2 regions of the Mycobacterium sp. NGS69 genome follow, and region 1 is predicted to be linked to the other one. Evidence: riboswitches for the same ligand, from Rfam matches in the RefSeq annotation. Region 1 holds a riboswitch; the other holds the start of a gene.
The links. A riboswitch is a leader RNA that binds a small molecule or an ion and turns the genes downstream of it on or off. The one in region 1 is predicted to bind magnesium.
Positions count from the first base shown of each region.

Region 2: another riboswitch for magnesium. It lies ahead of AC5Y2S_RS08930 (Rv1535 family protein); the one in region 1 lies ahead of AC5Y2S_RS20725 (PPE family protein).

Region 1 covers NZ_JCALCD010000007.1:55,717-60,833, reverse strand. The annotation lists gene AC5Y2S_RS20730 (PPE family protein) at 1-1,119, opposite strand, end outside; gene AC5Y2S_RS20725 (PPE family protein) at 2,077-3,279, opposite strand; M-box (ykoK) riboswitch at 3,693-3,868, opposite strand; gene AC5Y2S_RS20720 (PPE family protein, SVP subgroup) at 3,940-5,117, opposite strand, start outside.
Region 2 covers NZ_JCALCD010000002.1:759,313-764,429, reverse strand. The annotation lists gene ileS (isoleucine--tRNA ligase) at 1-2,690, opposite strand, end outside; gene AC5Y2S_RS08930 (Rv1535 family protein) at 2,988-3,209, opposite strand; M-box (ykoK) riboswitch at 3,500-3,669, opposite strand; gene AC5Y2S_RS08925 (TetR/AcrR family transcriptional regulator) at 3,764-4,420, opposite strand; gene AC5Y2S_RS08920 (NAD(P)H-dependent flavin oxidoreductase) at 4,417-5,117, opposite strand, start outside.

The DNA.
Region 1 (5,117 bases):
GGCCGCCGCATTGGCGGGCAGCACCTGGGCGAGCGTTTTGATGGCGGGCGCGGCCTCCGTCCAGCCCTGCGGCACCGACAAGCCGCTGACCAGGGCCGCCTTGCCCATGGCGCCCTGCGCGCCGACGGCCGAACTCAACATCGGCTTGACGGCGCTGGCGCCCTGCGTCAGCGGCGCCAACGCGCCGCTGATGGCCTTCGGGCCGGCCAGGTAGGCCGCTGCCCCCTGCCCGTTCTGACCCCAGGCGTAGGCCTGGCCGAACGACAGGAACGGTCCGCCGGGTATGGCCGTCCATCCCTGTAGGGAGTACGGCCCCGTGAGGGTCGACCAGATGGTGTTCCAGCTCGTCAGGTCGCTCCCCAGGCCCGCCGGCAAGGACGACGTCGACGGCAGGTTGACCAGCTGCGGCAGGGCGAGCCCCGACAACAGGTTGGTCGAACCCGTCGTCGGCGAATTCAGCAAGCCGCTGCCGAGGCTTTGCAGCGCGGTCGGGAGGGAGTTGATCAGTTGCGACAGCTGCGTGCCGATGTTTAGGCCGCTCGCGCCGCTGGTTTGGGAGACCGCGGCCGCCTGCGCCGGCGCGCCCGCAGCGTTGGTGGTCTGCGGCGGCTCGGTGAACGGCGTCAGCGTCGACGCGGTCGCCGACGAGGCCGCGTAGGCATACATCGCGGCGGCATCCTGGGCCCACATCTCGGCGTATTGGGCCTCGGTGGCCGCGATCGCCGGGGTGTTCTGTCCCAGGAAGTTGGTGGCGATCAGCGTCATAAGCAGGGCCCGGTTGGCGGCGATCACCGGCGGGGGCACCGTGGCCGCGAACGCCGTCTCGTAGGCGCCCGCGGCGATCTTGGCCTGGCTGGCCGCCTCTTCGGCCTGGGCGCCCGTCGCGCTCATCCACGCCACGTATGGGGAGGCCGCCGCCGCCATCGCGATGGACGACGGCCCGGTCCACGGTCCGGCCGCCAGAGTCTGGATCGTCGAGCCGTAAGCGGCGGCTGTCGACTGCAACTCCGTCGCCAACTCGTCCCAGGCCGCCGCGGCTGCCAGCATCGGCCCCGACCCCGCGCCGACATACATCCGTCCGGAGTTGATCTCCGGTGGTAGCGCACCGAAATCCAACATCTATTTCCTCCCGCTCCCCTGAGTGGCCGCCATGGTAGGCGCGGCTTTCCGCCCCGTCCGCACCCACGCGGCAGCTCTAATGAAATCCATGGAATCCGCCGTTGAATTCATGCGCTGATTTGACGTGTATGAAGACAACAGGGTTCCACACTCCCATTCAAAATGTGTCAGAGGCGGCGGTCCGCCCGGCGTTAGGCGCCGCTGACCTAATGTAGCGATCATCGTGATCGAAACGTATTCGCGACGCGTTCCCGGGATGTAATAGTAAGGTAAACGACGAGTGTCAGAGGCCCCTTGTGCCTGTGAGAATGCTGCTCATCAGCTACGACATTTCTGTGTCGAATGCCTTGTCCAGCTTACTCGAAGGCGATATCCAGCAAGCGGTCAGGAACGGGCCTTAATTTGTCTGAATGTGAACACGATCTGTCGACAGAACGCCGCCGTCCGCCTGCTCTACGCATCCGAATCGGTGCAATTAATACGCCGCGCCGTCCTTATTGCACTGCGTTAAGCAATTAACATATTCGTCATGTGGTGAGTGTGAGGGCTCGTCGAGCTCGCGAAACGGCAATTTCCATGTTAGCTCGCGCGTCCACCGCAATTCTTATGAAATGCATTCAAGCCCGGCACGCTCCGACGGCACCGTCGGCGCGGCGATGTTGCCGCCGGCCCCTCCGCGCCCGTTGCCCAGGTGCATCCGCCTGGACACAGCCGCGTCGGCGGCCACCGTCGCCGAATCGAAAGTTTGTCGTCATCCGGTGCTCCCCTAAATTTCACCTAGCGTACGCATTCGTTGCTGCCCGAACGCTGATTTGCTGCTGGAAGTTTGCTGTGAGCGGCTTTGGCCGATTCGCTGTGGCCACCGCGCCGCAGCGCTGCCCGGCGGTGTGATCGCGAGGTTGCGGAAAGCTCAATCCGCGCGGGCGCCGCCTGTGAGGCGGCGCCCGGCGACCGGTCCTAGCCGGCCGCCGGGGGGCGCGCGACGAAGGTGGGGCGGAAGCCGTACTGCGGCATGGCCCGCCCGTAGGGTTGCACACCGGTGGGCCCGATCGGCATCCCGGGCATGCCGGCCGCCATGGCCGGGGGCGCCACCATGGGCGTCCCGCCGAGCGACGACGCCAGCGGCCCGGCCAATGGCGCGGGTGCGGTCCAACTCGGCGGCACCGATAGCGCTCCGATCATCGGCGCGTGCCCGAGCCCGGCCGAGACGCCACTGCCGACGCCCCCGACGGCGGGGCCCGCGACCGCCTCACCGATCGCGCCGTCGATCGCCTGGCCGGCCGCGTCGGCCGCGTCGGCGGCGGCCCCCTGGCCCAGCAGGCTCAGGAATGGCGCCAGCGTGTTGCTGGGCATGTAGAACCCGGACGAGAAGGCGGTGTTCCAGATGTTGGCGTTGGGTCCCCACTCGGCCCAAAGGTTGTCCAGCGTCGCGGATCCCGACCCGGACCCGGTGAGGAGCCCCATGATCTCCGCCGCCGGAGTCTGCGACGACGCGGGCGACGCCAGCCCCTGCAGCGCGGAGGGCAGCGCGGACATCAGCTGCGACATCGTGCTCTGCTGAGCGCCGGCCGGGGTGGCGACGGCTTGGGCCACCGCCGCCGACTGCGCGCTCGGCCCGCCGGGGCTGGTTGTCCGCTGCGGCTCGGTGAACTGGCTCAACTGGGTGGCGACCGCGGACGAGGCGGCGTAGCCGTACATCGCGGCGGCGTCTTGGGCCCACATTTCGGCGTACTGGGCCTCGGTCGCCGCGATCGCCGGCGTGTTCTGGCCGAGGATGTTGGTGGCGATCAGCGCCATCAGCTGGGCACGGTTGGCCGCGATGACCGGCGGGGGCACCGTCTCGGCGAACGCGGCCTCGTAGGCCGCCGCGGCGGCCTCGGCCTGTACCGCGGTCTGCTCGGCCCGCTCGGCCGTCGTACCCAACCAGGCCGCGTACGGCGCGGCGGCGGCGGCCATCGCCACCGATGCCGGGCCGTGCCATTCCTCACCGGTGAGCGCGGCCAACACCGCGCCGTAAGACGATGCGGTGGAGCGCAATTCGGCCGCGAGCCCATGCCAAGCCGACGCGGCGGCCAGCATCGGGCCCGAGCCCGTCCCGGTGTACATCCGGCCGGAGTTCACTTCCGGTGGAAGCGTCGCGAAATCGAGTGCGGCGGTCATCGTCGGCCCCCTCCCCTAACGCGCCGCGATTGTGGTGGTGTGCGTGCTGAAACGTGTTGTGGCTACGGCAAAGTCGCGGGCCACATCAGCGAGCGCCGCCGGACGTGCGAAGACAAGCGACATCGGACTACTCCTCACGTGAAGAGGGTGATCCGGGCCGGCCGGCAATGGTGGCTGGTATCAGCGCGATCCACCGGCGCGATCCGCTAGGCGGACGCGTCGGTACGAGGTCTGGCGGGGTGAGCCGTTCAGACAGTCAGAAAGGGGCCGGGGCCGGATCGAATCGAAATGGTCGATCTGGAATACGGACTATCGCCGAGACTCATTTCGCTCTCACCTCCTCACGGCCTGGGCACACGGGGATGCCTTCGACTCGCACACGGGGAGAAGGGCCCGGGCTGGGACTCCCGGAGACCACACCCCTCTCGTCAGAGCTTTGGCACCACACGGCGTATCCGATTCAGCCGAGCCGGAAGCCACTTGGGCTCAACCCTTAAGCCGGGAGGAGCTGTCCTGACCCTGGGCGTCTTTCGACGTTCGAGGTCAGTGGCCTGTATCCGTGCAGACGCCTCACCTAGCGAGGTGCTTGCAGAGGCCATGGTGGCACCCGGCTAGTCGATAAGTCAACCCAGCTGCAACGCGTTTGCAACAGTCCGGCCGTCACCCGGCGGCCGGTGGGCGCGGCATCACGGTCACGCGGAAGCCGTAGCGCGGGCCGTGGCCGTAGCCTCCCGCGGCCGTGGCGGCGGGCATGCCCGGCATACCCGGAATCGGTGCCGCTCCGGCCGGCACCGCGCCAGCGCCCGGACCGACCGCGTTGGTCCAGCCACCGCCGGCGAACGTTGCCCCCGCGTGGTTCTCCACCTGGGCGACGGCCGTCCAGGCCTGTGGCACCGACAATCGCCCCACCAAAGCCGCCTGGTTGGTGCCGGCCGAAAACCCGCTCAGGTCCGCGGCTCCCAGGCCGCCCGATCCCAACGCCATCCCGGCGGCTCCCGGCAGGGGCGTCCAAATGGCGTTCCCGGAGCCCGCGCCCATGGGCGGGAGCGCGGTCGCCGCGGGTTGTGCGGCCACCGACACCGCGTTGATGTCGGCCATCGCGGCCGTGACGGCCGGTTCGATGATGGCGGGGCTCACGTATCCGGCCGAGACGAACCCGTTGACGAACGAGGAGTTCAAGAACGTGCCGATCGCGTTGCCGTCTGCCCCGTCCAGGAAGTTCAGGATGGCGTCGAGTAGTCCCTGGCCCGGGATGGCCGCGGCGGGGTTCGCGATCCCCGACAGCGGTGACGAGAACCCTTGCAGCGCAGTGGGTATCGCGGACATCAGCTGGTCCACCGTCTGGCTGCCGGTGCCCGCCGCCGTGCCCGTGGCCTGCGTGACCGCCGACGCCTGGGCGGCCGGCCCGGCCGGATTGGTGGTCTGGACCGGCTGATCGAACGGCGTCAGCGTCGAGGCCGCCGCCGAGCTCCCCGCATAGCCGTACATCGCCGCCGCGTCTTGGGCCCACATTTCGCCGTACAGCGCCTCGGTGGCGGCGATCGCCGGGGTGTTCTGCCCGAGGAAGTTGGTCGCAACCAGCGCCGCGAGCAGGGCGCGGTTGGCCGCCACCTCCGCCGGGGGCACCGTCATGGCGAACGCGGCCTCGTAGGCCGCCGCCGCGGCCGCCGCCTGAGCGGACGCCTGCTGGGCGAGCGCCCCGGTGCTGGTCATCCACTGGACATAGGGCGCCGCGGCGGCGCCCATCGACGCGGCGGCCGGCCCCATCCACTCCTCGCTCGTCAGCCCCGTGATGACCGCGTCGTATGAGGCCGCCGTCGAACCGAGCTCCGCACCGA
Region 2 (5,117 bases), on a different contig from region 1:
ACGTCCTTGCCCAGCCGGGGCCCGGCGACCCGCGCGTTGACCGTCAGCTCGAACCGCCCGTACGTGTCGATCGCGTCGGTCAGTTCGACGCGCTTGACGTTGAGCTCGTCGGCGATCAGGTCCACAAACGGCTCGAGCCGCTGCGGGTTCTCCACGGCCACGGTCAGTTTCGGCAACGGCAGGCGCACCCGCAGCCTCTTGGCCTTGCGCAGCGACGACGCCGCCGAGCAGACTTCGCGGACCTGATCCATCGCGGCGACCAGGCCGGGATCCGCGGGCACCGCGTCCGCGTCCGGCCAATCGGTCAGGTGCACCGAACGCCCGAAGGTCAGGCCTCGCCAGATGATCTCGGTGACAGACGGGAGCAGCGGCGCGGCCAGGCGAGCGCTCACCTCCAGGACCGTGTGCAACGTGTCGATGGCGTCGGCGTCTTCCTCCCAGAACCGCGAACGCGACCGCCGCACATACCAATTCGTCAGCGCCTCGGTGAACTGGCGCAGCTGCTCGCAGGCGCCCGAGATGTCGCAGACGTCCATCGACTCGGTGAGGTCGTCGCGCAGCTCCGCCAGCTTGGCCAGGATGTAGCGGTCCAGCACTTTGGCCGAATCCGTCCGCCAATTACCGACTTTCGGCGCGTAGAGGGCCAGGAAGCTGTAGGCGTTCCACAACGGCAGCAGCACCTGGCGCACGCCTTCGCGGATGCCCTGCTCGGTGACGATCAGGTTGCCCCCGCGCAAGATCGGCGAGGCCATCAGGAACCACCGCATCGCATCCGAGCCGTCACGGTCGAACACCTCGGAAACGTCGGGGTAGTTGCGCAGCGACTTGCTCATCTTCTGGCCGTCGGAACCCAGCACAATCCCGTGCGCCACACAGGTTTTGAACGCGGGACGGTCGAACAGCGCGGTGGCCAGCACGTGCAGGGTGTAAAACCAGCCGCGCGTCTGCCCGATGTATTCGACGATGAAGTCGCCAGGATAGTGGCCGTCAAACCAGTCGCGGTTTTCGAATGGGTAGTGCACCTGCGCGTAGGGCATCGAGCCCGAGTCGAACCACACGTCGAGCACGTCGGGGATGCGCCGCATCTTGCTGCGACCCGTGGGGTCGTCGGGGTTGGGCCGGGTCAGCTCGTCGATATAGGGCCGGTGCAGGTTGGTGGGCCGCACCCCGAAGTCGCGTTCCAGCTCGTCGAGGCTGCCGTAGACGTCGATGCGGGGATAGGCCGGGTCGTCGGACTTCCACACCGGAATCGGGCTGCCCCAGTACCGATTTCGGGAGATCGACCAGTCGCGCGCGCCCTGCAGCCACTTGCCGAACTGGCCGTCCTTGACGTGTTCGGGGTACCAGGTGATCTGCTGGTTGAGCTCCACCATGCGGTCCCGGAAGTCGGTGACCGCGACGAACCACGATGACACCGCGCGATAGATCAGCGGGTTGCGGCAGCGCCAGCAGTGCGGGTAGGGATGTTCGTAGGTCTCGTGGCGGACCAACACCGCGCCGTTGGCCGCCACCGGACCGCTGCCGTTCTTCAGGTCGCGGATGATGTTCGGATTGGCGTCAAAGACGCGCTGCCCCCGGTAATCCGGGACCGTGGAGTCAAACCGGCCCTTGGAATCCACCGGAGTGGCCGGGGCTATGCCGGCCGCGTCGCAGACCGCCATGTCGTCCTCGCCGTAGGCGGGCGCCATGTGCACGATCCCGGTGCCGTCCTCGGTGGTCACAAAGTCACCACGAAGCACCTGGAACGCCTTGTCGGTGTCCATGAAGTAGGGGAACGGTGGAACATACCGCAGACCCAGCAGGTCCGCGCCCCGATACGTGCCCAGCACCTCGGGCTCTTCTCCCAGTTCGCGCGCGTAGCCGGCCAGCCGCGCCTCGGCCAGCACGAAACGGCGCTCCCCCACCCGCACCTGCACGTACGTCACGTCCGGGTTGACGGCCACCGCCAGGTTCGACGGCAGGGTCCACGGCGTCGTCGTCCACACCAGCAGGTAGGCCCCGTCGAGCTCGCCGCCCGTGACCTTGAAGCCCACCGTCAGAGCCGGATCCTGGCGGCTCTGGTAGACGTCGTCGTCCATCCGCAATTCGTGATTGGACAACGGGGTTTCGTCGCGCCAGCAGTACGGCAGCACCCGATACCCCTCGTACGCCAGGCCCTTGTCCCACAGCTGTTTGAACGCCCAGATCACCGACTCCATGTAGCTGGGATCCAGCGTCTTGTAGTCGTTGTCGAAGTCGACCCAGCGGGCCTGGCGCGTCACGTACGCCCGCCACTCGTCGGTGTAGCGCAGCACCGATTCTCGGCAGGCGTCGTTGAACGCGGCGATCCCCATGTCGTCGATCTGGGACTTGTCGTTGATGCCGAGCTGGCGTTCGACCTCGAGTTCGGCGGGTAGCCCATGGGTGTCCCAGCCGAACCGGCGCTCCACCTTGTAGCCGCGCATGGTGCGATACCGCGGCACGATGTCTTTGACGTAGCCGGTGAGCAGGTGACCGTAGTGGGGCAGCCCATTGGCGAACGGCGGCCCGTCGTAGAAGACGTACTCCGGGGCGCCGTCGCGGCGGGCGATGCTGGCCCGGAAGGTGTCGTCGCGGGCCCAGTAGTCGAGAACGTCGACTTCGAGCGCCGGGAAATCGGGCGCCCCGCCGGCCGGCTTCGGGTACGCCTTGACGTCCGCGTTCTCGGTCACGATGTGTGTCGTCTCCTGTGGCCTCGATACTCAGGCCGGGGACGACGACGCGCAAGGTGCGCGAGCGCCGCGGTACCACCCCGCTTGCCGCGCTCTCGCGCGACCGCTCGACGAGGGCTATGACGGGCCTACCCGTTCGGTTCTACTGAGCCTGTCGGCCGTTCTTCCGAAGGCTCCCCGGTGATCGCCGGATCGATGCCATTTGCTCGATTCTACTCAAACCCCGCACCCCAAGGGGCTACCTGGCCTCAGGACAGACCTGCGGCCGGGTAGCCCTTTGGAGCGAATAGAGCACCACTAGGCCCGGACTTCCAGCACACCCACACGCCACAGCGCCGCGTACACGTGACGCACGCCGATGGCCAGGAAGTGGGCGGCACCATCCACCAGCGGGTCGCTGATGACGATGGTCGTGCCCTTCTTGGGCGCGGTGGCGGGCGCGGGGGGCGGGGTCGTGTCGCGCACCACGGTCAGCTTGGGCGCGACGGTTACCACTTCGTCGTGCAGAACTGCGGTCATGATCGTCTCCTGACGGGAACCAAACGAGCGTTGATTGGACTGACGTGTCCCATCCCGTTGGGGTTCCGATCCGAGAACGCTTGGCCGGTAAGCCAATTAGCGTCGCGGCGACTCAGCCGAAAACGTCGCGCCTCAGGTCGGATCGGGACGGAACACAGCCCGGACTTCGACCCGGACTATCGCTGGAACTCATGCGTCCCTCACCTCCTCGACGGTCACGACGCGCGTTCGGTTTGCCCGCGCGATCCACGCGCACCAAAAGGAGTACAGAAACCGGCGAACGCCGGAGATCCGCACCCCTCTCGTCAGAGCTTTGGCACTACACGACGTGTCCGATTCCTCGGAAGCCACCTGGGCTCAACCCTTAAGCCGGGAGGAGCTGTCCTGACCCGGGGCGTCTTTGGACGTTCGGGGTCAGTGGCCTGTATTCGTGTAGACGCCTCACCTAACGAGGTGCATACGCGACCGATCATGCACGATCGCCACGACACGGTCAATGTGATCCGGTCGGTGTCGCCGAATCTTTATGCGGTCATTACGTGAACACACAGGCGTTAACAAGCTGCGGGCGCGCCGGACCCCGCCCCCCGCGGGCGCAGCCCGTCCAGCACCAGCGCCACCACGAAATCAGCCACCTGAGCTGCGGTGACGTCGTCGTCGGTGCTCAGCCGCCGTTGCGCCAGCTGGCCGACCAGCGCCGCCAGCGTGTACGCCACCATGCGCGGCGGGGCGCTCACCACCTCACCGCGCTCCTGGGCGGCCACGATGAAGCTTTCGATGTCGTCGATGAACCGCTCGTAGATCCCGCCGAGATGTTTTTCGAATCGCTCGCCCAGCGCGCACGGGTCGCGCAGCAGCAGCTTGACCGTCGCCTTGTCGGACTCGAAGAACTCCAGCGTCGCCCGCACCGCGACCCGAAGCGACTCCTCCTGCCCGACGCTGCGGACCGGAACCCCCAGCGCCGCAACGACGTGGGTGCGCAGCGCGCTCTCCTCGGCCGCCATCAACGCGTGGAACAACTCGTCCTTGGAGTCGAAGTACCAATAGACCGAGCCGTAGGCCAGGCCGGCCCGCTTGGCGATGTCGGCGATCGTCGTTGCGTGAAAACCCTTGCGCGCGAACACTTCCTTGGCGGCCGACATGATCTGCTCGCGCCGCTGTGACTTGTCCTCGTCGCTGACCGCGCGGCGCCGGCGGGCCGCGCTGGTCACGTATCGACCAGGCCGTCGAGCCGGCCGATGGTGTCGATGAACTCCTCGACCATGTCGAGCACCACCGAGCGGGCCGGGCGGACCCGGTCGAGCGAACCAACCACCTGGCCGACGAAGTACGTCGCCAGCTCGCGCGCCTTGGACTCCGGATTGGTGGCGGCCTGGTTGATGCGCACCTGCGAGCCGGTGACCAAGGCGGTCTGCAGCGGCATGCCGAGCGGATCGGGGGTGTCGGGCCGCGCCCACTCGTCGGTCCAGGCGGTGCGCAGCATCCGCGCCGGTTTGCCGGTCATCGATCGGGAGCGCACCGTGTCCGAGGAGCTGGCCGCCAGGAACTTCTCCTTGACCACGGGAACCGTCTCGGCCTCCTCGGTGGTCAACCACACCGAGCCGCACCACACCCCCTCGGCGCCCAGCGCCAGGGCGGCGGCGACCTGGCGGCCGCGCGCGATCCCGCCGGCCGCCAGAACGGGCACCGGTGCCACGGCATCCACCACCTCGGGCACCAGCACCATGGTCGCCACCTCGCCGGTGTGGCCGCCCGCCTCGGTGCCCTGCGCGACGATCAGGTCGACGCCCGCGGCCGCATGCCGCCGCGCGTGCTGCGTGGTGCCCGCGAGCGCGGCCACCACGACGTCGCGGTCGTGGGCGCGCTGGACGAGGTCGGCGGGCGGCGACCCGAGGGCGCTGGCAATCA